Regions from separate parts of the Cronobacter turicensis genome, predicted to be linked through region 3. Evidence: predicted binding sites of a transcription regulator. Region 3 holds the regulator's gene; each other region holds the start of a gene.
The links. The regulator Fur, encoded in region 3, represses iron uptake genes when iron is present. The targets are predictions, from matches to a motif close to ATAATAATGAGAACNACTATCAA.

Region 1 (7,901 bases), 1.8 Mb from region 3:
CGATGCCGATAATAATCAGCCGGAAGGTGTCGATGCCGTTGCGCCAGGCGAGTATCCACACGATAAACGCCGTCAGCGTGCCGCCAGCTATAGCGGCGAAGGCGATAGCGGCCTGGTGCTGGCCCGCCAGCACCATCGCCACCAGCACGCCGCTCCAGGCGCCGGTGTTAAAGCCCATCACATCCGGGCTGCCTAAGGGGTTGCGCATCAGCGACTGGAAAATCGCGCCGCTTACGCCGAGCGCCGCGCCCAGCAGCAGCGCCATCGCCACGCGCGGCAGGCGCCATTCGGTAACGATAAGCGCAACAGTGCGCGGGGCATGGCCGGTCAGCGCCTCCAGCACCTTACGGGCTTCGAGCGTTACTGCACCCTGCGTCAGCGCCCAGAGGCCGAGCCCGATGCACAGGCTCAACGTCAGCAGGCAAAAGAGGCCTAAACGGGGGGAAACGGATCTCATAGCGACGCTCCGCCGCGCCGCTGGCGCACCAGATAAATCAGCGCGGGCGCGCCGATAAACGCGCTCATCACCGACACCCGCAGTTCGCCCGGCACCAGCAGCCGGCCAATGATATCCGCGAGCAGCAGCAGCGACGGCGTGGCGAGCAGCGTCACTGGCAGCGACCAGCGGTGATCCGCCCCCACCAGCCAGCGCGCCAGGTGCGGCATCATCAGGCCGATAAAGGCGATGGGGCCCACCACGGCGGTGGCGCTGGCGCACAGAAGCGTAATGGCGATAAGCCCGAGCACCTGCGTGCGCGCCACGCGGCTGCCGAGCGCCGTCGCCGTGTCGCTTCCCATGCTCAGGCTGTTCAGGGCACGCCCCAGCAGCAGCGCGATAACGGCGCCTGTGAGCACGACCGGCGCGATGGCTTTAAGCGTCGTCAGGGTACGGATATCAAGCGAGCCCGCCTGCCAGAAGCGCAGCTGGTCATACACCACCGGGTTTAATAGCGCGATACCGCCGGAAAGCCCTTCCAGTACTGCCGCCAGCGCCACACCGGCGAGTGTCAGGCGCACCGGGCTAAGCTGTCCGCCGCCTGCGCTGCCGGTAAACGCCACGACCAGTGTCGCCGCCAGCGCGCCGCACAGCGCCAGCGCGAGGATGTGCAGCGGCTCGCTCACGCCCCACAGCGCCGCGCCCAGAACAATGGCGAAACTGGCGCCGGAGTTGACGCCTAACAGGCCGGGGTCGGCGAGCGGGTTGCGGGTCAGCGTTTGCATTAACGCCCCGGCAAGCCCGAGCGACAGCCCGGCGACAATACCGGCGAGGGTGCGGGGCAGGCGCGCATCCAGCACGATGGTGCAGTCCGCCTCGCGGCAGGCGCCGGTGAGCGCGTCCACCACAAGAGATAAGGGCAGGGATTTGGCGCCCACCAGCAGGCTGAGGGCAACCATCAACAGCAGCAATAAAAAGAGACACCCCAGGACAACCATCCTGGAGGAAAGGCGCGAGGCCGACATAACGCACACCCTGGAATCGATAATGATAGTTATTATCACTCTTATCTGGCTATGTTAGCATGGCCGTCCCGTTATCCGGCAAGGAAAATTCGCGTTAAGGCCCTGTAATGAACCGACATTCGCTGTTACTGAACCTCTCGTTGCTGAAAACCCATCCCGCTTATCGCGCCGTCTTTCTGGCGCGTTTTATCTCCATTCTTGGTCTTGGACTGCTTGGCGTGGCGGTGCCGGTGCAGATCCAGACGCTCACCGGCTCGCCTTTTCAGGTGGGGCTGGCGGTCACGCTGACCGGGGCGGCGATGTTTATCGGCCTGATGACCGGCGGCGTGCTGGCCGACCGCTACGAGCGCAAAACGCTCATTCTGCTGGCGCGCTCCACCTGTGGTCTTGGGTTTATCGGGCTTTGGATCAACGCCATGTTGCCCGCGCCGTCGGTCACCGCGATTTATCTGCTCGGGGTGTGGGACGGGTTTTACGGGGCGATCGGCGTAACGGCGCTGCTGGCGGCGACGCCTGCTATCGTGGGGCGTGAAAACCTGATGCAGGCGGGCGCGATCACCATGCTGACGGTGCGCCTGGGCTCGGTGATTTCGCCGCTGCTCGGCGGCGTGCTGCTGGCCTGGGGCGGCGTGGTCTGGAACTACGCGCTGGCGGCGCTCGGCACGTTTCTCACGCTCCTGCCGCTGCTCACCCTCCCGGCGCTCCCCGCGCCGCAGATGCAGCGTCAGCATCCGCTGCGCGCGCTGGCCGACGGGCTGCGCTTTCTTGCGGCAAGCCCGGTCGTGGGCGGCGTGGCGCTGGTCGGCGCGCTGCTGACGATGGCGAGCGCGGTGCGCGTGCTGTATCCGTCGCTTGCGAACCACTGGCAGATGGCGGGCGGTGAAATCGGCGTGCTGTACGCCGCTGTGCCGCTCGGCGCGGCGCTGGGAGCGCTCACCAGCGGCGGGCTCGCGCACGCCCCGCGCCCTGGCCGCACGCTGCTGATTTCCTCGGTGCTGGCGCTGGCGGCCGTCGGCGTGTTCAGCCTGATGCCATTCTGGCCGCTGGCGTTCGTCTGTCTGACGCTGTTCGGCTACCTGAGCGGCGTGAGTTCGCTTATCCAGTACCAGCTTATCCAGGCCCGGACGCCGGATCACATGCTCGGGCGTATCAACGGACTGTGGACCGCGCAAAATGTCACGGGCGACGCCATCGGCGCGGCGGCGCTCGGCGGTATGGGCGCCTGGTTTTCGCCAGTGAGCGCCGCCAGCGTCGGCGGGCTTGGGCTGGCCGTTATCACCCTTGCGCTGGCGCTGCTTTTTGCTGAACTGCGCCGGTTGCGTCAGCCGCCGCCGGAACCCGCGCCCCATTAAAAAAGGGGCCAACCGGCCCCCCATTTATGCGTTGAATAATGTCTCAAGCCGTTTGAGCAGCAGGCTGGCGCTGTAGTAATCGAGCCGGAAGGTTTCGGTGCCGAGCGCGTAAACCCGTTTATTTTTCACCGCCGGCAGGTGGGCCAGCAGCGGATCGCGCATCAGCGCCGCGGCGTCTTTATCATCGGCCGCGAACAAAAACAGCGTCTCGCCGTTCAGCCCTGCCGCCAGATTTTCCCCGCCGAGCTGAATAATATCGTGGCGTTTGCCCATGCTGGTGAGGCCGTGCGCGGCGGGCGGCGGCGCGAGCGTAAAGCCGAGCTGGCCGAGCAGTTTCCCCTGCGCCGATTCGGCGGTCCAGAGATTCGCGCCGTGCGCCGCAGGGTTATAGACCAGCGCGCTCACGGGTTGCGGCGGCAGCGTCATCTGCGTTTTCGCCCGCGCGAGCTGCTGGTCAAACTGCGCGATGCGCCCGGCGGCCTGCTTCTCATGACCGGTGATCTCGCCAAGCTGCGTTAACAACGCCTGCCAGCTTTTATCGTCGTAATTGATGATTAACGTCGGCGCGATAGCAGAAAATTGCTCGTAGAGCGCCTGCGCCGAATCGCCGCCGGTCGCGCTCACCAGAATCAGATCCGGCATCTGCGCAGCCACGGCCTCGGCGTTTGGCTCGCCGATATAGAGCCGCTCAACATGACGCGCTTTCGCCACGTCGCCCCACTGACGTAAAAATCCCTGGTCGTCGGCAACACGGTTGCCGGGCGACGTAGCACCGCTCGCCACCACCGGCGCGTCAATCGCCAGCAGCGAACCGGTCAGCGTGACGCTGGTGGAGACAATACGTTGCGGCGCCTTATCAAGCGTATGTACGCCGCGGCTGTCGGTTATCTGGCGCGGCCAGGATGCCGCCTGTGAAACTGAGGAAATTCCTAAAACCAGCAGGCTGGCGGCGAGTATGGCGCGCAGGGCGGAAGTGAACGTCACGGCAACGATTCCTGTAATATGAGTTAATAATGCTTCTCATTTTCATCATTTGCCGACAGGTTGCAAGCGTCGCTGAGGGCTTCACGGCATGCTCACGGTTGACAACCCTGCCATTTCGCCTTAGGTTACGCCTCCAAATACAAATGATAACAATTATCAGTTCACTTTTTGGTACAGGAGGATCGCATGGACACGTCACTGGCCGGAGAACGCGGCGACGCGACCGCATCCCTTTCATCCGACAGTTTTTTCTTCATGTCGCCTTATCGCAGTGTTACCACCCGCGGCTGTTTCATGCGCCTGGAGACGCCAGCCGCCGACGGCGCAGAGCGCCACGGCGTGTTTCAGACCGCGCTGCGTGACGCGTTCGACCGCGCCCGCAGGCAGGGCATCGTGCGCCCTGTCGTCGTCGGCGCTATTCCATTCGATACCCGCAAACCGTCCGCGCTGTTTATTCCTGAAAGCCACAGCGATACCGCCCGCGGCGGGTATTCGCTTATCGAAAATAGCGCCGCGCCGCGTGTTGTCCGCCGTGAAGCGCTCCCGGACGAGGCGACGTTCATGGCGATGGTGGCGCGCGCCGCCGCGCTGACCGACACGCCTGCGGTCAGTAAAATCGTGCTCTCCCGCCTTATCGACATCACGACAGAAGACGCACCGGACAGCCTGGCGCTGCTGGCGCGTCTGGTGGCGCAAAACCCCGCGAGTTTTAACTTCCACGTGCCGCTGGCGGAGGGCGGCGCGTTGCTTGGCGCGAGCCCGGAACTGCTGCTGCGTAAAGATGGCAATACCTTCAGCTCGCTGCCGCTGGCGGGCTCCGCGCGCCGCCATGCCGACGCGGCGCAGGATAAAAGCGCAGGGCAAGCGCTGCTCTGCTCGGCCAAAGATCGCCATGAGCATGAACTGGTGACGCAGGCGATGCGCGACGTACTCGCGCATCGCAGCCAGCGCCTCGCGATGCCGGGCGCGCCGGAGCTGATTACCACGCCGACGCTCTGGCATCTCGCGACGCCTGTCGAGGGCGAAACGCGCTTTGCGGATGACAACGCGCTGTCGCTCGCCTGCCTGCTGCACCCGACGCCTGCGCTGAGCGGTTACCCGCATGAGGCGGCGAAAGCGTATATCGCCGGGCTGGAGCCGTTCGATCGCGAGCTGTTCGGCGGGATTGTCGGCTGGTGCGATGCCGATGGCAACGGCGAATGGGCGGTGACCATTCGCTGCGCGCGTTTGCAGGAAAACCAGGTACGGCTGTTTGCGGGCGCGGGCATTGTTCCGGCGTCCGACCCGGCTTCGGAGTGGCGCGAAACCGGCGTCAAGCTCTCCACCATGCTCCACGTTTTAGGTCTTCACTGAGGTTTTACGCATGACGATCCCTTACACCCGCTGGCCGGACGATCTCGCCGCGCGCTACCGCGACCGCGGCTACTGGCTCGACCTGCCGCTTACCGATATCGTCAGCCGCCACGCGCAGAGCGCCGCGACGGCGCTTATCGACGGCGAGCGCCGCTACAGCTACCGCGAGCTGGATGCGGCAGCCACACGTCTTGCGGGCGCGCTGGCGCGCCGTGGGCTGTCTCGCGGCGACACCGCGCTGGTTCAGCTTGGCAACGTGGCGGAGTTTTACATCGTGTTCTTCGCGCTGCTGAAAATCGGCGTGGCGCCGGTCAACGCGCTGTTTAGTCATCAGCGCACCGAGCTTGACGCTTACGCGCGCCAGATTGCTCCGGCGCTGCTGATTGCCGACCGCGAGCACGCGCTCTTTGGCGATGATGCGTATATCACTGCGCTGAAAGCGCAGCACTCGTCGCTGCGTATGACGCTTCTGCGCGGAGACGGGCTGGACGCGCTGATTTCAGAGCCTGAAGCGGATGTTATTTTCACGCCGTCCGCCGCCGATGAAGTGGCGTTTTTCCAGCTCTCCGGCGGCAGTACCGGCACGCCGAAGCTCATCCCGCGCACGCATAACGACTACTACTACAGCATCCGCCGCAGCGTGGAGATTTGTGAATTCACCCGCGAAACGCGCTACCTCTGCGCGCTGCCTGCAGCGCACAACTACCCGTTAAGCTCCCCCGGCGCGCTCGGCGTGTTCTTCGCCGAAGGTTGCGTGGTGCTGGCGCGCGATCCGAGCGCGACGCTCTGCTTCCCGCTGATTGAGGCGCACCAGGTTAACGTCACCGCGCTGGTGCCGCCCGCCGTCAGCCTCTGGCTGCAGGCCATTCAGGAGTGGGGCGGTAACCGCCAGCTGGCGTCGCTGAAACTGTTGCAGGTCGGCGGCGCGCGGCTTTCCGACACGCTCGCCGCACGTATTCCGGCGGAGATCGGCTGTCAGCTCCAGCAAGTGTTCGGCATGGCCGAAGGGCTGGTCAACTACACCCGCCTGGACGATCCGGACGAGCGCATCTTCACCACGCAGGGCCGCCCGATGAGCCCGGACGATGAGGTCTGGGTGGCCGATGAAAACGGCAATCCGCTGCCGCGCGGTGAGACGGGACGGCTGATGACGCGCGGCCCGTACACCTTCCGCGGCTACTACAACAGCCCTGAACACAACGCCAGCGCCTTTGATGAGAACGGTTTTTACTGCTCCGGCGATCTGATCGCCATCGATGAGCAGGGCTACATCACCGTTCAGGGGCGTGAGAAAGATCAGATCAACCGCGGGGGCGAGAAGATCGCCGCGGAAGAGATCGAGAACCTGCTGCTCGGTCACGAGGCTATCGTCCATGCGGGTCTGGTCTCGATGGAAGACAGTCTGCTTGGCGAAAAAAGCTGCGCGTATATCGTCACCACCCGCCCGGTCAGGGCGGTGGAGATCCGACGCTTTCTACGCGAGCTGGGCATCGCCGATTTTAAACTGCCGGATCGCGTGGAGCGCGTCGATGCGCTGCCGCTCACGCCGGTCGGCAAAGTGGATAAAAAACAACTGCGTCTGTGGCTGGCCGCGCGTCAGCCCGTCTCTGAGTAAGGAAAGACTATGGCTATTCCAAAACTAAACGCCTATACGCTGCCTACGGCGGCCGATCTCCCGCAAAATAAAGTGAGCTGGGCGTTAGAGCCGCCGCGCGCGGCGCTGCTCATCCATGATATGCAGGAGTATTTCCTTAACTTCTGGGGCGAAAACTGCCCGATGATCGAACAGGTGGTGGCGAATATCGCCGCGCTGAGAAAGTACTGCAAGGCGCAGGGCATCCCGGTTTACTACACCGCGCAGCCCAATAATCAGAGCGACGCCGACCGCGCGCTGCTGAACGACATGTGGGGGCCGGGGCTGAACAATCATCCTGATAAACAAAAGGTGGTCGCGGCGCTGGCGCCGGATGCCGACGACACCGTGCTGGTGAAATGGCGCTACAGCGCGTTTCATCGCTCGCCGCTTGAACACACGCTGAAAGAGACGGGTCGCGATCAGCTCATCATCTGCGGCGTTTACGCCCACATCGGCTGCATGATCACCGCCACCGACGCGTTTATGCGCGATATCAAACCGTTTATGGTGGCCGACGCGCTGGCGGATTTCAGCCGTGATGAGCATCTGATGGCGCTCAATTACGTCGCGGGTCGCGCCGGGCGCGTGGTGATGACCGCCGATCTGCTGCCTGCTAATGATTCGGACGCGCCGGGCAGCAAAGCGGCGCTGCGCGCGCTGGTGCTGCCGCTGCTGGATGAGTCCGACGAGCCGGAAGATGACGAAAACCTGATCGACTACGGTCTGGATTCCGTGCGCATGATGGCGCTCGCGGCGCGCTGGCGCAAAGTACATGGCGATATCGATTTCGTGATGCTCGCGAAAAACCCGACCATCGATGCCTGGTGGGCGCTGCTGAGCCGGGAGCCGCAGGCATGACGCTCGATTTCCGGGGGAAAAACGTCTGGGTGACGGGCGCGGGCAAGGGCATTGGCTATACCACCGCGCTGGCGTTTGTCGCGGCGGGCGCGAAGGTAACCGGTTTCGATCTGGCATTTCCACTGGCCGATTATCCGTTTGCGTGTGAAACGCTCGATGTGGCGGACGCCGCGGCGGTGGCGGATGTTTGCCAGCGGTTGCTCACTAATAGCGCCCGTCTTGATGTGCTGGTGAACGCGGCGGGCATTCTGCGCATG
Region 2 (7,901 bases), 1.8 Mb from region 3:
TCTGCGCCGTATAGCCCGTCAGCTCGCCCAGTTCTTTCGCCGTCATCCAGCGTGTAAATCGGTTCATGGCTTAATCCGTGTGGCGAATATCCAGCCGCTGCAACAGGCCGGCAATGCCTTCACGCAGCAGTAACGAGGTTAGCTGTTTTTGCTCTGACTGGCTCATCTCTTTCAGAGAATTCAGCAGCAGATTTTCCAGGGGCGCGTCGACAGACGCTGTATAGGTGGCGACGTTATCAGAGACGCGGCGGGCGCTGCGGATAAACGCCAGCACCTGTTCATCAACATGAATCACGCGCGCTTTGCCGCCCTGTACGCCGGGCTTCGGCGACGTGTGCCAGCCCTCTTTGCGCACCCATTTATTGATAGTCTGGCGGCTATATCCGGTGTAATGCGCCAGCTCGTCCGGGGTCATTCGATCCTTGACCATAACTCATCCTTTTCAACATGTAACCTGTTAGTCGTTTATCGTACAAGAACACAGTACAGGAAACTGTGACGGGAATAACTAGCGTATCGGGAGATGCGATTTTTTGGAACCTTTTTGCTGGCTTTTTCGGCACTTGAAATGCAAAGATGAATTTGGCGTTGACACTGTCCGGTGGAATTCTTATTATCCCGCCCGTCAACGCGACAAGGTGTTCCGACGGGGCTATAGCTCAGCTGGGAGAGCGCTTGCATGGCATGCAAGAGGTCAGCGGTTCGATCCCGCTTAGCTCCACCAAACCTTTATCCCAACAGGTTTGGTCAGTAACACCAGAATCTCGTGGGGCTATAGCTCAGCTGGGAGAGCGCTTGCATGGCATGCAAGAGGTCAGCGGTTCGATCCCGCTTAGCTCCACCAAAATTGAAACCCTCGCCTTATGGCGGGGGTTTTTGTTTTTAAGGGTGGATTATTTCTACTCGTCATCCGCCGCTTCTTCTGAACATTCCCCATTTTCTTGCCAGCCAGGCGAAAGGTTTTTATCATTAAAGTCTGTAGAAACGCCGCCATGCCTGTAAGAAGCTTCTTATGAATTATCGCCACGGTTTGCGTAAGTCAGGCATTGCGTTGTTGCTGTGCGTCCTGTTGTTGCCGCTAGCGCGCCTGTTATCGCCAGAGGCTATTGTCGATGGCGCAGGAATATATTTAACGTTTTTACCGCTCAGCCTGATGCTGGCGATGATTTATCTTTTCGGCCGCTATGCCTTACTCCCCCTGGCGCTCTCATTTTTATTTTTTATGGCTGGTTTTTCCCGCTAAATAGCCAACAACTGCTGGCGTTTATCGCGAGTTTTTTATTGCCGATTACGCTGGCGTGCGGCTTGTGCCGCGCCCTGAAAGGTCCGCGCTGGCGCTTTGCGATGGCCCGGCGCGGCGCGGGGTTACGCCTCTTCCTGACTGGCCTGATGGCGCCTTGTCTGATCAAGCTCTTAATGATGATTTCAGGGCACTGGCTTGATTATCCTCAGGTTATTGCGTCTTATTTTGGCGAAAGCACGTCGTTTTACAGTATTGTCACCGTCCAGGGTTTAATGGCAGCATCGGTCATCTTCGTCGATATTTTTTATTATCCAGTCCGCATGGCGCTAAGCCCGGTGTTTGCCCGCGCGTTCTGGCGCCGCTGCATTATTCCGCTGCTCGCGCCGGAAAAAAAGTTGCTGGCCACAGGCTGGTTTGCCTCGGTATTCATTCTGCTGACGCTCTTTCTGCTGCCCTTTAAAGTTTTTTTAATTTCGATTTATACGCTGCCGGTCATTTTCGTTTTATTTACCACCGGGATTTTTCTTATCGGTCCCGTGCTGATTACGCTGCTCTGGTCTGTTGCTTTATTATTGTTAATGGGTAGCTCCAACAGCTTTTTACCGGCAGATAAAAACGGCTTTTTGCTGGCGTTTATGCTGTCTGGCTTTATTGCATTTGCAGTTTCGATGCGTTTCATGACGGTCATTTTTAACAAAAATGAATGGATGAAACGGCAATATCGTATGCTGGCATTGACCGATCCCCTTACGCGACTGCCAAACCTGCGCGCGCTGGAGCGGCACCTGCAAAGTGCTTCTGGCGGCGCGCTCTGCTGCCTGCGTGTGACCAATCTTGAGTTTCTTAGCCGTCACTATGGCCTGATGATGCGCATCCAGTGCAAAAAAGAGGTGACGACGCTCCTGTTGCCCTGGCTGAACGCCGGCGAAAAAGTCTTTCAGTTACCGGACAGCGACCTGCTTATCTGGCTGGCAGGCCCTGAGCCGCATAACCGGTTGCGGCACATGGTGGATCTGCTGAACAGCAAACGTATCCAGTGGAACGGCACGCCGCTTGATCTCGACTATGGCGCCGCCTGGGCGCCGGTACATCAGGTGCAGGCGCCAGAGGAGCTTTACCGCACCATCGGGCAACTGAGTTATCTCGCGGAACTTGCACATCCCGGCGAGCCGGTGGTGGCGCTGGAAAGCCGCAGCCAGGGCATTTCCGGGCAAACCAGCGAGCCGGTGCTGATGCTGCAGAAGGTAAAACGCGCGCTCTCCGGGGATGGCGTCACGCTGTTCGCGCAGCCGATACGCAATGCGCAGGGGGAGGGGTATGCTGAAATTCTGGCGCGGCTTGAGTGCGATGGCGAGCTCATTATGCCCGCGAAATTTATCCCGTTGATCGCCCGTTTTAACCTCAGCGCGCGTTTTGATATGCAGGTGCTGGAGAAACTCCTGAAATATCTGCACGCGCACCCGCAAACGCGCCCAGGCGCGCGCTTTTCCGTTAACCTGATGCCCTTAACGCTACAACAGCAGGGCATCGCCCAGCAGGCCATTGCGCTGTTTGAGCGCTACCAGGTGCCGATTAGCGCGGTGATTCTGGAGGTAACGGAGGAGCAGGCGCTCTCCGGCTCGGAAAACACCATGCATAATATCGCGCTTTTGCAGGCGCGAGGGTTTTGCATCGCGATTGATGATTTTGGCACCGGTTACGCCAATTTCGAGCGGCTCAAAAGCTTACAGGCCGATATCATTAAAATCGACGGCTGCTTTGTCCGTCACGTGGTGAGCAATACGTTTGACGCGCTGGTGGTGAAATCGATTTGCGATCTGGCGAAGGCGCGCGGGTTGACGGTGGTAGCAGAGTTCGTTGAAACCCCGGCGCAGCGCGATCTGCTGTTCGCGCTTGGCGTGGAGTATATTCAGGGCTATCTGCCAGGGCAGCCTGAGCCGCTTGAGCGCAGGGCATAAAAAAACCGGAGCCAGGCCCCGGTTTTTAACGCGTCGCGTTATCTTACAGCACGAGTGCGGCGATAGACGCGGAGAGTACGCTCACCAGCGTAGAGCCATACACCAGCTTCAGGCCGAAGCGAGAAACCACGTTGCCTTGCTCTTCATTCAGGCCTTTGATAGCGCCTGCGATGATGCCGATAGAGGAGAAGTTCGCGAAGGAAACCAGGAATACCGACAGAATGCCTTCCGCGCGCGGAGAGATAGTGCCCGCCAGTTTCTGCAGATCCATCATTGCGACGAATTCATTGGACACCAGTTTGGTCGCCATAATACTGCCCACCTGCAGCGCTTCGCTGGCCGGTACGCCCATCACCCAGGCAACCGGGTAGAAGATGTAGCCCAGAATGCCCTGGAAGGAGATGCCCAGTACAGCGGCGAACAGCGCGTTCAGGCCGGAGATCAGCGCGATAAAGCCGATCAGCATCGCGGCAACGATAATCGCCACTTTGAAACCTGCCAGAATGTACTCGCCCAGCATTTCGAAGAAGCTCTGCCCTTCATGCAGGTTAGACATCTGCAAATCTTCTTCATTTTCAACACGGTACGGGTTGATGATGGAGAGGACGATAAAGGTGCTGAACATGTTCAGAATGAGCGCCGCCACAACGTACTGCGGTTTCAGCATGGTCATGTACGCGCCGACGATCGACATGGACACGGTGGACATCGCGGTCGCAGCCATAGTGTACATACGGTTGCGCGACATCTTGCCGAGAATATCCTTATAGGCGATAAAGTTTTCTGATTGTCCCAGAATCAGCGAGCTTACCGCGTTGAAGGATTCCAGTTTACCCATACCGTTCACTTTAGAGAGAACCGTACCGATAGCCCGGATAACAATCGGCAGAACGCGAATATGCTGCAAAATACCGATTAACGCAGAGATAAAGACGATAGGGCAGAGCACTTTCAGGAAGAAGAAAGCCAGACCTTCATCGTTCATTTTGCCAAAGACGAAGTTAGTCCCTTCATTAGCAAAGCCGAGCAGTTTTTCAAACATATCGGCAAAGCCTTTCACAAAGCCCAGGCCAATGTTTGAGTTCAGGAAGAACCAGGCCAGCAGCACTTCGATAACCAGCAGCAGACCAATATAGGGCAGGCGAATTTTTTTGCGGTCGTGACTAACCAGCAAAGCAAGGAGCGCTACAACGGCGAGCGCCAAAACGAAATGAAGAACGCGGGACATATTTGCTCCAAATATGAGGCAGGTTTAATTTCCGTGCACATTCTATGCAACAACCATTTAGAAAACGAGATCTGCAACACACTATAGTTACGTCATGTGACAAAACATGAAAAGAGTGATCAAACATACAAAAATGTGATGTTACGTAAAGCAGTGAAAGGTTATCTTTTCCTGCTACACTTTTAACATACGTGGTCACATGCGGTAGACTTTTCCGCGTATTCCTCGATCTTAACTCACCTTTCATTGATTTCAGCTATCAGAGCCATCAGAGATTGTCCGGTCTTATGAACTTGATAATCATTCTCATTTTGGTAGCATGAAACATAGCAAAGGCTATATTTCAGAGGCAGAGAATGAACCACAGTCGCGTTGAGCAAAATCGTGGCCGTACAGCGCGAAAGTTAAGGCTGGCGCTGATGGGGCCAGCTTTCATCGCTGCCATTGGCTATATCGATCCGGGTAACTTTGCGACCAACATCCAGGCGGGCGCGAGCTTTGGCTATCAACTCCTGTGGGTGGTGGTCTGGGCGAACCTGATGGCGATGCTGATTCAGGTGCTCTCCGCCAAGCTTGGCATCGCTACCGGCAAAAATCTCGCCGAGCAAATTCGCGATCACTATCCGCGCCAGGTCGTCTGGTTTTACTGGGTGCAGGCGGAGATCATCGCCATGGCGACCGATCTCGCGGAATTTATCGGCGCGGCGATAGGCTTTAAGCTGATCCTTGGCGTGTCGCTCCTGCAGGGCGCGGTGCTGACCGGTATCGCCACGTTTCTTATCCTGATGCTGCAAAAGCGCGGGCAGAAACCGCTGGAAAAAGTCATCGGCGGGCTGCTGCTGTTTGTGGCGGCCGCGTATATTGTCGAACTTTTCTTCTCGCAGCCGAAGCTTGCCGCGCTCGGCAAAGGGATGCTTATCCCAAGCCTGCCGAATTCCGAAGCCGTGTTCCTGGCCGCAGGCGTCCTGGGGGCGACCATCATGCCGCACGTTATCTATCTGCATTCGTCGCTCACGCAAAACCTGCATGACGGCTCGCGTAAAGAACGCTACTCCGCGACCAAATGGGACGTGGCGATCGCGATGACCATCGCCGGTTTTGTGAATCTGGCGATGATGGCGACCGCAGCGGCGGCGTTTCACTTCAGCGGACATACCAAAGTGGCCGAGCTCGATCAGGCGTACCTGACGCTCGAACCGCTCCTGAGCCACGCGGCGGCGACCATTTTTGGTTTAAGTCTGGTAGCGGCTGGGCTCTCCTCCACGGTGGTGGGCACGCTGGCAGGGCAGGTGGTGATGCAGGGGTTTGTGCGCTTCAGCATTCCGCTGTGGGTACGTCGCGCGGTGACAATGGCGCCGTCGTTTATCGTTATCCTGATGGGCCTCGATCCGACGCGCATTCTCGTGATGAGCCAGGTGCTGCTGAGCTTTGGTATCGCGCTGGCGCTGGTGCCGCTGCTGTTCTTTACCAGCAACAAAACGCTGATGGGCGAGCTGGTCAACACACCGTGGGTAAAACGCACCGGCTGGGCGATTGTCGTACTGGTGGTAGCGCTGAATATCTGGCTATTGGTGGGCACGGCGCTCGGATTATAACGACGTAAAAAAGGCAGGCTCCGGGCCTGCCTTTTTTGTTATTACGCGAGTGAACTCAGTGGTGATGACCATGGCCGCGGCCATGTTTATCCCAGCCGCGACGGTCATCGCGATCGCTCCAGCCTTCGCGATAGCCACGCTCATACGCCCGGCGGTCGTCCCAGCCGCGGTGTTTGTCCCAGCCGCGATGACGACCATTGTCATGACGCCACCAGCGGTCGCCGCGCCACTCGTAATGATTGCGCCAGTAGTCGCGGTCGCGCCAGCGGCCGCCGTCCCAGTAGTTACCGTAATTGTCGCGATCGCCAATTTGTAATTTGATGGATGGCAACAGGGTGATTTCACTAGCGCTGGCGATAAGCGGCGCCGTACCCGCCAGTAACGCTGCTGCAAGAATCAGTGACCTGAACATACTTATCTCCTTCACGATCGGGGCCGTAGTGGCCTGTTGCAGTAATATTACGGACCTGTAAATCTCTGCAGCATCGCTCCGACTCCGAAAACAGGTATGACCGCACATTTTGCTAAAGCAGCGTCACCTCATGCACTATGCGAGTATCGCCTCGATCGCCTGACGTTCTTCGACGGTAAAGGTGCGCTTCGCCAGCATTCCCACCGCATCGTCTATCTGGCTGGTCTTGCTGGCGCCAATGAGTACCGACGTAACGTTCTCATCGCGCAGCACCCAGGCGAGCGCCATCTGCGACAGCTTCTGCCCGCGCTGTACCGCGAGACTGTTCAGCTTGCGCACTTTCTCCAGCTTCTCAGGCGTTATCTGATCCGGATTCAGGAAGCGGCTACCGCTGGCGGCGCGCGAATCCGCCGGAATACCGTTCAGGTAGCGGTCAGTGAGCTGCCCGCCCGCCAGCGGCGAAAAGGCAATACTGCCGACGCCTTTTTCCTTGAGCAAATCCAGCAGACCGTCTTCCACCCAGCGCTCAAACATCGAATATTTTGGCTGATGGATAACGCACGGCGTGCCGAGTTGCGCCAGCAGGTCGATAGCCTCGCGCGCGCGATCCGCCGGGTAGTTAGAGATGCCGACATACAGCGCCTTACCCTGACGCACAATATGGTCCAGCGCGCGCATGGTCTCTTCGAGCGGCGTCTCCGGGTCCGGACGGTGGTGATAGAAAATATCCACGTATTCAAGGCCCATGCGCCTGAGGCTCTGGTCAAGGCTTGAAATCAGGTATTTGCGTGAGCCCCAGTCGCCGTAAGGGCCGTCCCACATGGTGTAGCCCGCTTTGGTGGAGATAATCAGCTCGTCGCGGTAGGGCAGAAAATCTTCTTTCAGAATGCGGCCAAAATGGCTTTCGGCGGAGCCCGGCGGCGGGCCGTAATTATTGGCGAGGTCAAAATGGGTGATGCCGAGGTCAAACGACCGGCGCAGCAGCTGGCGGCTGGTCTCCACCAGCGTAGCGTCGCCAAAATTATGCCACAGGCCGAGCGAAATGGCCGGAAGCTTCAGGCCGCTGTGTCCGCAGCGGCGGTATTCCATCGTGGCGTAGCGCGCAGGATCTGCCTGATAAACCATGTTTATTCACCTCTGTACGTGGTTGCTGTACGGTTTGAGTATCGCGTTAATATGCAAAGCGATACCGCAAGTGTATACGGTTACACCCATTGCGAAAGCTGACAGCCTACACGCCCGACGTGCGTAAATCTTGCTTGCCACCGCTTTTTGCTGCCGCATTCTGGACAGCGATCACACTTCACTAATACTCACTACAGGCTCCTGAAAAAGGATGGCGAATATGCCAGCTAACTATTGTATTGCCGATTATCTGCTGGATCGTCTGGCGGGATGTGGCGTTAAGCACCTGTTTGGCGTGCCTGGAGATTACAATCTGCTGTTCCTCGATAACGTCATCGCC
Region 3 (7,901 bases):
GCGTGACCCGGTGCTGTACCGCATTAAATTCGCCGAGCATCACCAGACCGGCAACAAGTGGTGCATCTACCCGATGTACGACTTCACCCACTGCATCTCCGATGCGCTGGAAGGGATCACCCATTCGCTCTGTACGCTGGAGTTCCAGGACAACCGTCGTCTGTATGACTGGGTGCTGGATAACATCACCATTCCGGTACACCCGCGCCAGTACGAATTCTCGCGCCTGAATCTGGAATACGCGGTGATGTCCAAGCGTAAGCTGAACCTGCTGGTGACCGATAAACACGTCGAAGGCTGGGATGACCCGCGTATGCCGACGATTTCCGGCCTGCGCCGTCGCGGTTATACCGCCGCGTCCATCCGTGAATTCTGCAAACGTATCGGCGTGACCAAACAGGATAACACCGTGGAAATGGCCGCGCTGGAAGCCTGCATTCGTGAAGATCTTAACGAGAACGCGCCGCGCGCCATGGCGGTTATCGATCCGGTGAAACTGGTTATCGAAAACTATCCGCAGGGCCACAGCGAAATGGTGTCCATGCCTAACCATCCGAACAAACCGGAAATGGGCAACCGCGACGTGCCGTTCAGCGGTGAAATCTGGATCGATCGCGCAGACTTCCGCGAAGAAGCGAATAAGCAGTACAAGCGTCTGGTGCTCGGTAAAGAAGTCCGTCTGCGCAACGCGTATGTGATCAAAGCAGAGCGCGTAGAGAAAGATGATGCGGGTGAAATCACCACCATCTACTGCTCTTATGATGCTGAAACTCTTAGCAAAGATCCGGCTGACGGCCGCAAGGTGAAAGGCGTGATCCACTGGGTCAGCGCGGCGCATGCGATGCCGGTTGAGATCCGTCTCTATGATCGTCTGTTCAGCGTGCCGAACCCAGGCGCGGCGGAAGATTTCCTGGCGACCATCAATAAAGCATCGCTGGTGATTAAGCAGGGTTATGCTGAGCCGAGCCTGAAAAACGCCGAAGCGGGTAAAGCCTGGCAGTTCGAGCGCGAAGGTTATTTCTGCCTCGACAACCGCCATGCAAACGGTGACAAACTGGTCTTTAACCGCACCGTTGGCCTGCGCGATACCTGGGCCAAAACCGGCGAGTAACGACCCGCATGTAACACGACGCCGCTCATGAGCGGCGTTTTTTTTATCTTTTAAATCAGCCTGTTAACCTCATCAAAATATTCGCGACGCGAATTAATTCATACAGTTATTATCAAATCTGCGTCTGCTATAAAATCTTTCCTCGCTATTTTTCTCTTCTAAAAATAATGAAATCGCTTTCATTTTATATTTTTACCTAAAAAATATTCGTTTTATCGCATTTAAAACCAGTTAAATGAAAATGTTACAAAATGAAAAATATTTTGTGCGCTGTGTCATAAAGCCACGAAATTTCAGGGGATTAAGATTGATAATTCGCGTCGCGAAAAATAGTCTTGGGATGCTGATTTCGGGGGCACTCCGTCAGCGCTTTTAATTTTTGTTTTTTCATTCGCTGTACGCGCTTTGCGCGACGCGAATTTTTTACGTCAAAGAGGAATTTCACATGCGTTCGTTGAGATACAAACGTAGCGGCGTCGCGCTGGCTGTCGCCAGCGTCACGGCGCTGGGCGGCCTGTGCAGCCCGCCCGCCGTACACGCGGCAGGCTTTATTGATGACTCCACGTTAACCGGCGGCATCTATTACTGGCAGCGCGAGCGTGACCGCAAAGATGTCGTGGCAGACAAATATAAAACTAACCTGTCGCACGCCACCTGGAACGCGAATCTCGATTTCCAGTCAGGGTTCGCCGCCGATATGTTCGGGCTCGACCTCGCCGCGTTCACGGCCATTGAAATGGCGGAAAATGGCGATAGCGGCCACCCGAATGAAATCGCGTTCTCTTCCAGCAACAAAGCCTACGATGAAGACTGGTCCGGCGATAAAAGCGGCATCAGCCTCTATAAAGCGGCGGGAAAATTTAAATATGGCCCCGTCTGGGCGCGGGCAGGCTGGTTGCAACCGACAGGCCAGACGCTGCTGGCGCCGCACTGGAGCTTTATGCCCGGCACGTATCAGGGCGCCGAAGCCGGGGCGAATTTTGATTATGGCAAAACAGGCGCGCTGAGCTTTTCGTACATGTGGACCAACGAATACAAGTCGCCGTGGCATCTGGAGATGGATAAATTTTACCAGAACGACAGAACCACCCGCGTGGATTATCTCCACTCCATTGGCGCGAAATATGATTTTAAAAATTCGCTGGTGCTGGAAGCGGCTTTTGGTCAGGCCGAGGGCTATATCGACCAATATTTCGCGAAAGCAAGCTACAACTTCTCTCTTGCCGGCAACCCGCTCTCTACCAGTTATCAGTTTTACGGCGCGCGCGATAAAGCCAGCCATGGCAGTATCAATGATATCTACGACGGCACCGCCTGGCTTCAGGCGCTGACGTTTGGCTATAAAATTGGCGAGGTCGATCTGCGTCTGGAAGGCACCTGGGTGAGCGCCGAAGGGCAGCAGGGCTACTTTCTGCAGCGCATGACGCCCACTTACGCCTCCTCTAACGGTCGGCTGGATATCTGGTGGGACAACCGCTCCGATTTCAACGCCGATGACGAAAAAGCCGTGTTCTTCGGCGCGATGTATGACCTCAAAAACTGGAATCTGCCTGGTTTCGCGCTCGGCGCCTCGTATGTTTACGCCTGGGATGCGAAACCTTCCACGCTTCCGACCACCGACGGTTACTACGATCCCAACTATCGCCTGAAAGAATCCGCTTACAGTCTGGATGCGGTTTACACCCTGCAGGATGGCCGCGCCAAAGGCACGATGTTCAAACTGCATTTCACCCAGTACGACAACCATTCTGACATCCCGAGCTACGGCGGCGGCTACGGCAACATCTTCCAGGATGAACGCGACGTGAAATTTATCGTCACGGCGCCGTTCACGATTTTCTGATTGCGCAGGGGCGCGCGCAGGCGCCTTACATAAAGGGCAGTGAAAAGGACACGATGATGAAAAAATTACAGGTCAGTCTGTTAGCGGGTGCGGTAATGGGGCTTTTTTCCGGTACCGGCGCACAGGCGTCAACGGCAGAACACATCAGCCAGTTTGGGCTCAATTATGCGATTACCGACAATCAGGCCGCGCAGCACGGCACAGACTGCGCGGCGCTGGGCGCCGACTGGGCGTCATGCAATAAAGCGGTTATCACGCTCACCAATCCAGGCGATGCGGTAACGGAAAAAAACTGGACTATCTGGTTTCACAGCATTCGCCAGATCCTCAAAGTCGATAACGATCAGTTTAAAGTGACCCACGTGATGGGCGATCTCCACAAGCTTGAGCCGACGGACAAATTTACCGGCTTCCCGGCGAAAGCGTCGGTGGAGATCCCGATTATTAATGAGTACTGGCAACTGTTTATCACCGACGTATTGCCGCGCTGGTATGTCACGGCAGACGACGGCGCGCCGAAGGTTATCGCCAGTACCGATACCGAAACGTTAACTGACTTCGTCAGCCCGCTAAAAGATCAGTGGAAACGCACGGCGGATGATAAAAACATTCTGATGACCGCCGAAGCGCGATTCGACAAAAACAGTGACGTCAAAACCCTGAATGCAGAGCATCTGCGCGGGCAGATCGTGCCTACGCCGCGCCACGTTGAAGTACACGGACAAAACGTCTCACTCGATAAGGGCGTTCAGCTCTTTCTCTCCGCACTGGATAAACCCGCGCAGGAGGCGATTACCGCCCGTTTTGCGCTGCTCGGCGTGAAAACCGACGCGGGGTATCCGGTGCGGACAGCCATCGACAGCAAGGCGTTTACCGGCAAAGAGGCGGTGTCCGGCGCGTATCAGCTGCATATCGGGCCACAAGAGACGACGATTACCGGCTATGACCGCGCAGGCGTTTTTTATGGGCTGCAATCGCTGCTCTCGCTGATCCCGGCGGAGGGCGCCAGGCAGATAGCGACGCTGGACGCCCAGGACGCGCCGCGTTTTGACTATCGCGGCATTCACCTTGATGTGGGGCGCAACTTCCACACCAAAGCGGCCGTGCTGCGTCTGCTTGACCAGATGGCGGCCTATAAGCTCAATAAATTCCACTTCCATCTGAGCGATGACGAAGGCTGGCGTCTTGAAATACCGGGTTTGCCGGAACTGACTGACGTGGGCGCGAAGCGCTGCCACGATCTCAGCGAAAAAACCTGCCTGCTGCCGCAGCTCGGCTCCGGGCCGGACACCAACAATAACGGCAGCGGGTATTTCACGCGTGCGGATTATATTGAGATAGTGAAATATGCCGCTGCGCGCCAGATAGAAGTGGTCCCGGAAATCGATATGCCCGCGCACGCCCGCGCGGCGGTTGTCGCGATGGAAGCGCGTTACGACAAACTGGAAAAAGCGGGCAAAACCGAAGAGGCGAATCAATATCGTCTGCTCGATCCTGACGATACGTCGGTCACCACTGGCGTGCAGTACTACAACCGCACCGGCTACCTCAACCCATGCCTCGACTCGTCGCGCCGCTTCGTGGATAAAGTGATTGGCGAGATCCAGCAGATGCACAGAGAGGCCGGACAACCGCTCAGCACCTGGCATTTCGGCGGCGATGAGGCCAAAAATATCTACCTCGGGGCGGGCTATACGGACAAAGCGAAACCAGAGGCCGGAAAGGGGATTATCGACCAGAGCCGTCAGGACAAGCCCTGGGCGCGCTCGCCGGTATGCCAGAAAATGGTGCAGGACGGCGTAGTGACTGATGTCGACCATCTTTCCAGTTACTTTGGTATTGAAGTCAGTAAGCTCGTCAAAGCCCACGGCATCGACACCATGCAGGCGTGGCAGGATGGCCTAAAAGATGCGAAAGACGTCAGCGCGTTTGCTACCTCGCACGTCAACGTCAACTTCTGGGATACGCTCTACTGGGGCGGCTTTGATACGGTGAACGACTGGGCGAATAAAGGTTTTCGTGTCGTGGTCTCTAACCCGGACTACGTCTATCTCGATTTCCCGAACGAAGTGAATCCGGCGGAGAGCGGCTATTACTGGGGCACGCGCTTTAGCGACGAGCGCAAGATTTTCAGCTTCGCGCCAGATAACCTGCCGCAAAACGCAGAGACTTCCGTTGATCGCGATGGCAATGCATTCAGCGCCAAATCCGACAAGCCGTGGCCGGGCGCGTATGGCCTCTCGGCGCAGCTCTGGAGCGAAGTCGTGCGCACCGATAAGCAGATGGAGTACATGATGTACCCGCGTCTGCTGGCCGTCGCGGAGCGCGCCTGGCATCGCGCCGCCTGGGAGCAGGATTATCAGGCGGGTCGCGAATATAAAGGCGGCGAAACGCATCTGGTGGATGTGAAAGCGCTGCACGACGACTGGACGCGCTTTGCGAACCTGACCGGCAGCCGCGAACTGCCGAAGCTTGAAAAAGCGGGCGTGCAGTTCCGTTTACCGGTGCCCGGCGCGCGCGTTAAAGAGGGCGTGTTGCGGATGAACATCAGCCTGCCTGGCGTCGCAATGGAGTATTCCACCGACGGCGGCGCGCGCTGGCAGCGTTATGACGCCGCGAAGCCGCCACGCGTCGCAGGCGCGGTGCAGGTGCGAAGCGTCAGCAGCGACGGCAAACGTTACAGCCGTGTGGAGAATGTACAGCTGTAACCCGGCGTAATAAAAAGCCAGCCTCCGGGCTGGCTTTGTTGTGTGGGGCGCCGTGCGTGTTACAGCGTGTCCGGCAGATGATGAACCGCGACCAGCTTGCCTTTACTGATTTCAATATTTTTCGCGCTGCGTAATTGAGAAAGGGTTTTCATCACCATACTGCGGGAAAGATTAGTTTTTTTAACAATATAATCCGCCACGTTAATGCGGTTACGCATGAACTCATCCATCGCCGCCAGGCAATCGATATTCGCTTTAATCATACTGAAGCTGTTTCTACCGATCATGATTTCTTCGCGATAGCAAAGTATATTAATAATCCATGAGGACAAAATAAGCAGATGTAACTGGCAGTGATTTTTTTCAATTTCCTGCATGAAATAATCAAAAGGAATTAACTGATAATGACATTCAGAATCAGCCTGTAATTTTGCGAATTGGGATTTACCTAAATTCCTGGCGAGACCAAGAACGGAAGGCGCGCTGCTTTTTTCCAGCAGCAGCCGGTCGCTCTGGCGCATCAGAGAGAACTGACCACCGCGAATGATGCAGATCTCCCCGTCCCGCAGGGGAATGAGCGTATTTTTTTCTGCGCGAGACCAGTTACCGTAGCTATTGAAAATATCCGCGATACGGTAAATCTCAGCAAGCGGTTTAGGGGGTAAGACCATATTGGTTACCTTATATAAAATAGAATTAAATCGTTGCTGTATCTTAATGGATGCTTTTTTATTGCTGCAATAAGGGGCAGGGGAGATAAAAGGAAGAACAGGGGTAATCTTACGTCTAAACGATTGACCGGTAAAGATATTTATATTTTCTGAATTTCCATTTAATAAAATATAAGTAGCTTAATTAAGCATTGTGCGCTGTATTAAAACACCATAAATTTTATTTTTATCTAAAAAAATACATTTGTATTTTCAGGGGAAGGTTTTCAGAGAATAAAAAAGCCGACAGATGTCGGCCTGGGTTATGCAGCGTGGCGAACGTTATTTGCCGCCAGCCTCGTGCGCGTGTTCATTTTCGCGGCAGTCGCCATCCGCACAGTGCCCGTACAGATAGAGGCTGTGGTTGGTCAGGCGGATGCCATGACGCGTTGCGATTTCACGCTGACGAGCTTCAATGGAGTCATCGCTGAACTCGATCACTTTGCCGCAATCGAGGCAAATCAGATGATCGTGATGATGCTGTTGCGTCAGCTCGAAAACGGATTTTCCGCCTTCGAAATTGTGACGGGTGACGATGCCGGCATCGTCGAACTGGTTAAGTACGCGATAGACCGTGGCAAGGCCAATCTCTTCACCCATGTCAATCAGACGCTTATAGAGGTCTTCCGCACTGACATGATGATTGACCGGTTCCTGCAGCACTTCGAGGATTTTTAATCGAGGAAGCGTGACTTTCAGGCCGGCCTTCTTTAATGCGGTATTGTTGTCAGTCATGCGGAATCTGTCCTGTTGCTTAACGACTCGCTCCGGAAGGAAGCGATACATCGGATACGCCGAAGATGAATGCGTCTCATTATAGAACTGACATGCCTAAATGAAAACCGCAAGCGTCCGGCAAAAAAGAGCTTAAAAATCGTGGACCAGCCAGCGTTTTTCACGTGGAGGGCCTGATAATTAAGGAAGCCATTGTACAGCTTAGCGAGGGAAAGTTAAAAATTTGTAGCAATTATTTTCATTGCTTTTATCTATCAAACGGCGCGGACATCCGCCCGCGCCATGTATCTCAGGCGTTGATGATTTCCTGCAGATGCAGTTCTTCAGAAACCTGTTTGACCCATTTTTCAACGCGTTCTGCGGTCAGCTCAGGCTGGCGGTCTTCGTCAATCGCCAGACCGACGAAGTGATCGTCGTCCGCCAGACCTTTGGAGGCTTCAAAGTGATAGCCTTCGGTCGGCCAGTGACCAACGATGGTCGCGCCGCGCGGCTCGATAATGTCGCGAATGGTGCCCAGCGCGTCGCAGAAGTATTCAGCGTAATCTTCCTGGTCGCCGCAGCCGAAGAGCGCGACAAGCTTGCCGTTGAAATCTATTTCTTCCAGCGTCGGGAAAAAATCGTCCCAGTCGCACTGCGCTTCGCCGTAATACCAGGTCGGAATGCCAAGCAGAAGAATATCGAATGCTTCCAGATCTTCTTTGCTGCTTTTAGCAATGTCATGCACTTCAGCAACGTCTTTCCCGAGCTGTTTCTGGATAATTTTTGCGATATTTTCGGTATTGCCGGTGTCGCTG

Region 1: a site for Fur is predicted at 3,935-3,957, ahead of fepB (Fe2+-enterobactin ABC transporter substrate-binding protein). Genes of this name have one in related genera too.
Region 2: a site for Fur is predicted at 4,723-4,745, ahead of AB8W27_RS05970 (Nramp family divalent metal transporter). Genes of this name have one in related genera too.

The regions. Positions count from the first base shown of each region.
Region 1 is NZ_CP165997.1:1,186,273-1,194,173, forward strand. It holds gene fepG (iron-enterobactin ABC transporter permease) at 1-457, opposite strand, end outside; gene fepD (Fe(3+)-siderophore ABC transporter permease) at 454-1,461, opposite strand; gene entS (enterobactin transporter EntS) at 1,569-2,813, shown strand; gene fepB (Fe2+-enterobactin ABC transporter substrate-binding protein) at 2,838-3,779, opposite strand; gene entC (isochorismate synthase EntC) at 3,984-5,150, shown strand; gene AB8W27_RS05720 ((2,3-dihydroxybenzoyl)adenylate synthase) at 5,161-6,765, shown strand; gene AB8W27_RS05725 (isochorismatase) at 6,775-7,644, shown strand; gene entA (2,3-dihydro-2,3-dihydroxybenzoate dehydrogenase EntA) at 7,641-7,901, shown strand, end outside.
Region 2 is NZ_CP165997.1:1,230,861-1,238,761, forward strand. It holds gene AB8W27_RS05940 (YfeC-like transcriptional regulator) at 1-67, opposite strand, end outside; gene AB8W27_RS05945 (YfeC-like transcriptional regulator) at 71-430, opposite strand; tRNA gene AB8W27_RS05950 (tRNA-Ala) at 649-724, shown strand; tRNA gene AB8W27_RS05955 (tRNA-Ala) at 769-844, shown strand; partial or broken gene AB8W27_RS05960 (EAL domain-containing protein) at 1,013-3,201, shown strand; gene AB8W27_RS05965 (NupC/NupG family nucleoside CNT transporter) at 3,245-4,429, opposite strand; gene AB8W27_RS05970 (Nramp family divalent metal transporter) at 4,786-6,024, shown strand; gene AB8W27_RS05975 (DUF2502 domain-containing protein) at 6,080-6,436, opposite strand; gene mgrA (L-glyceraldehyde 3-phosphate reductase) at 6,572-7,561, opposite strand; gene AB8W27_RS05985 (alpha-keto acid decarboxylase family protein) at 7,782-7,901, shown strand, end outside.
Region 3 is NZ_CP165997.1:2,994,169-3,002,069, reverse strand. It holds gene glnS (glutamine--tRNA ligase) at 1-1,111, shown strand, start outside; gene chiP (chitoporin) at 1,557-2,954, shown strand; gene AB8W27_RS14285 (beta-N-acetylhexosaminidase) at 3,011-5,662, shown strand; gene AB8W27_RS14280 (helix-turn-helix domain-containing protein) at 5,722-6,333, opposite strand; gene fur (ferric iron uptake transcriptional regulator) at 6,655-7,107, opposite strand; gene fldA (flavodoxin FldA) at 7,397-7,901, opposite strand, start outside.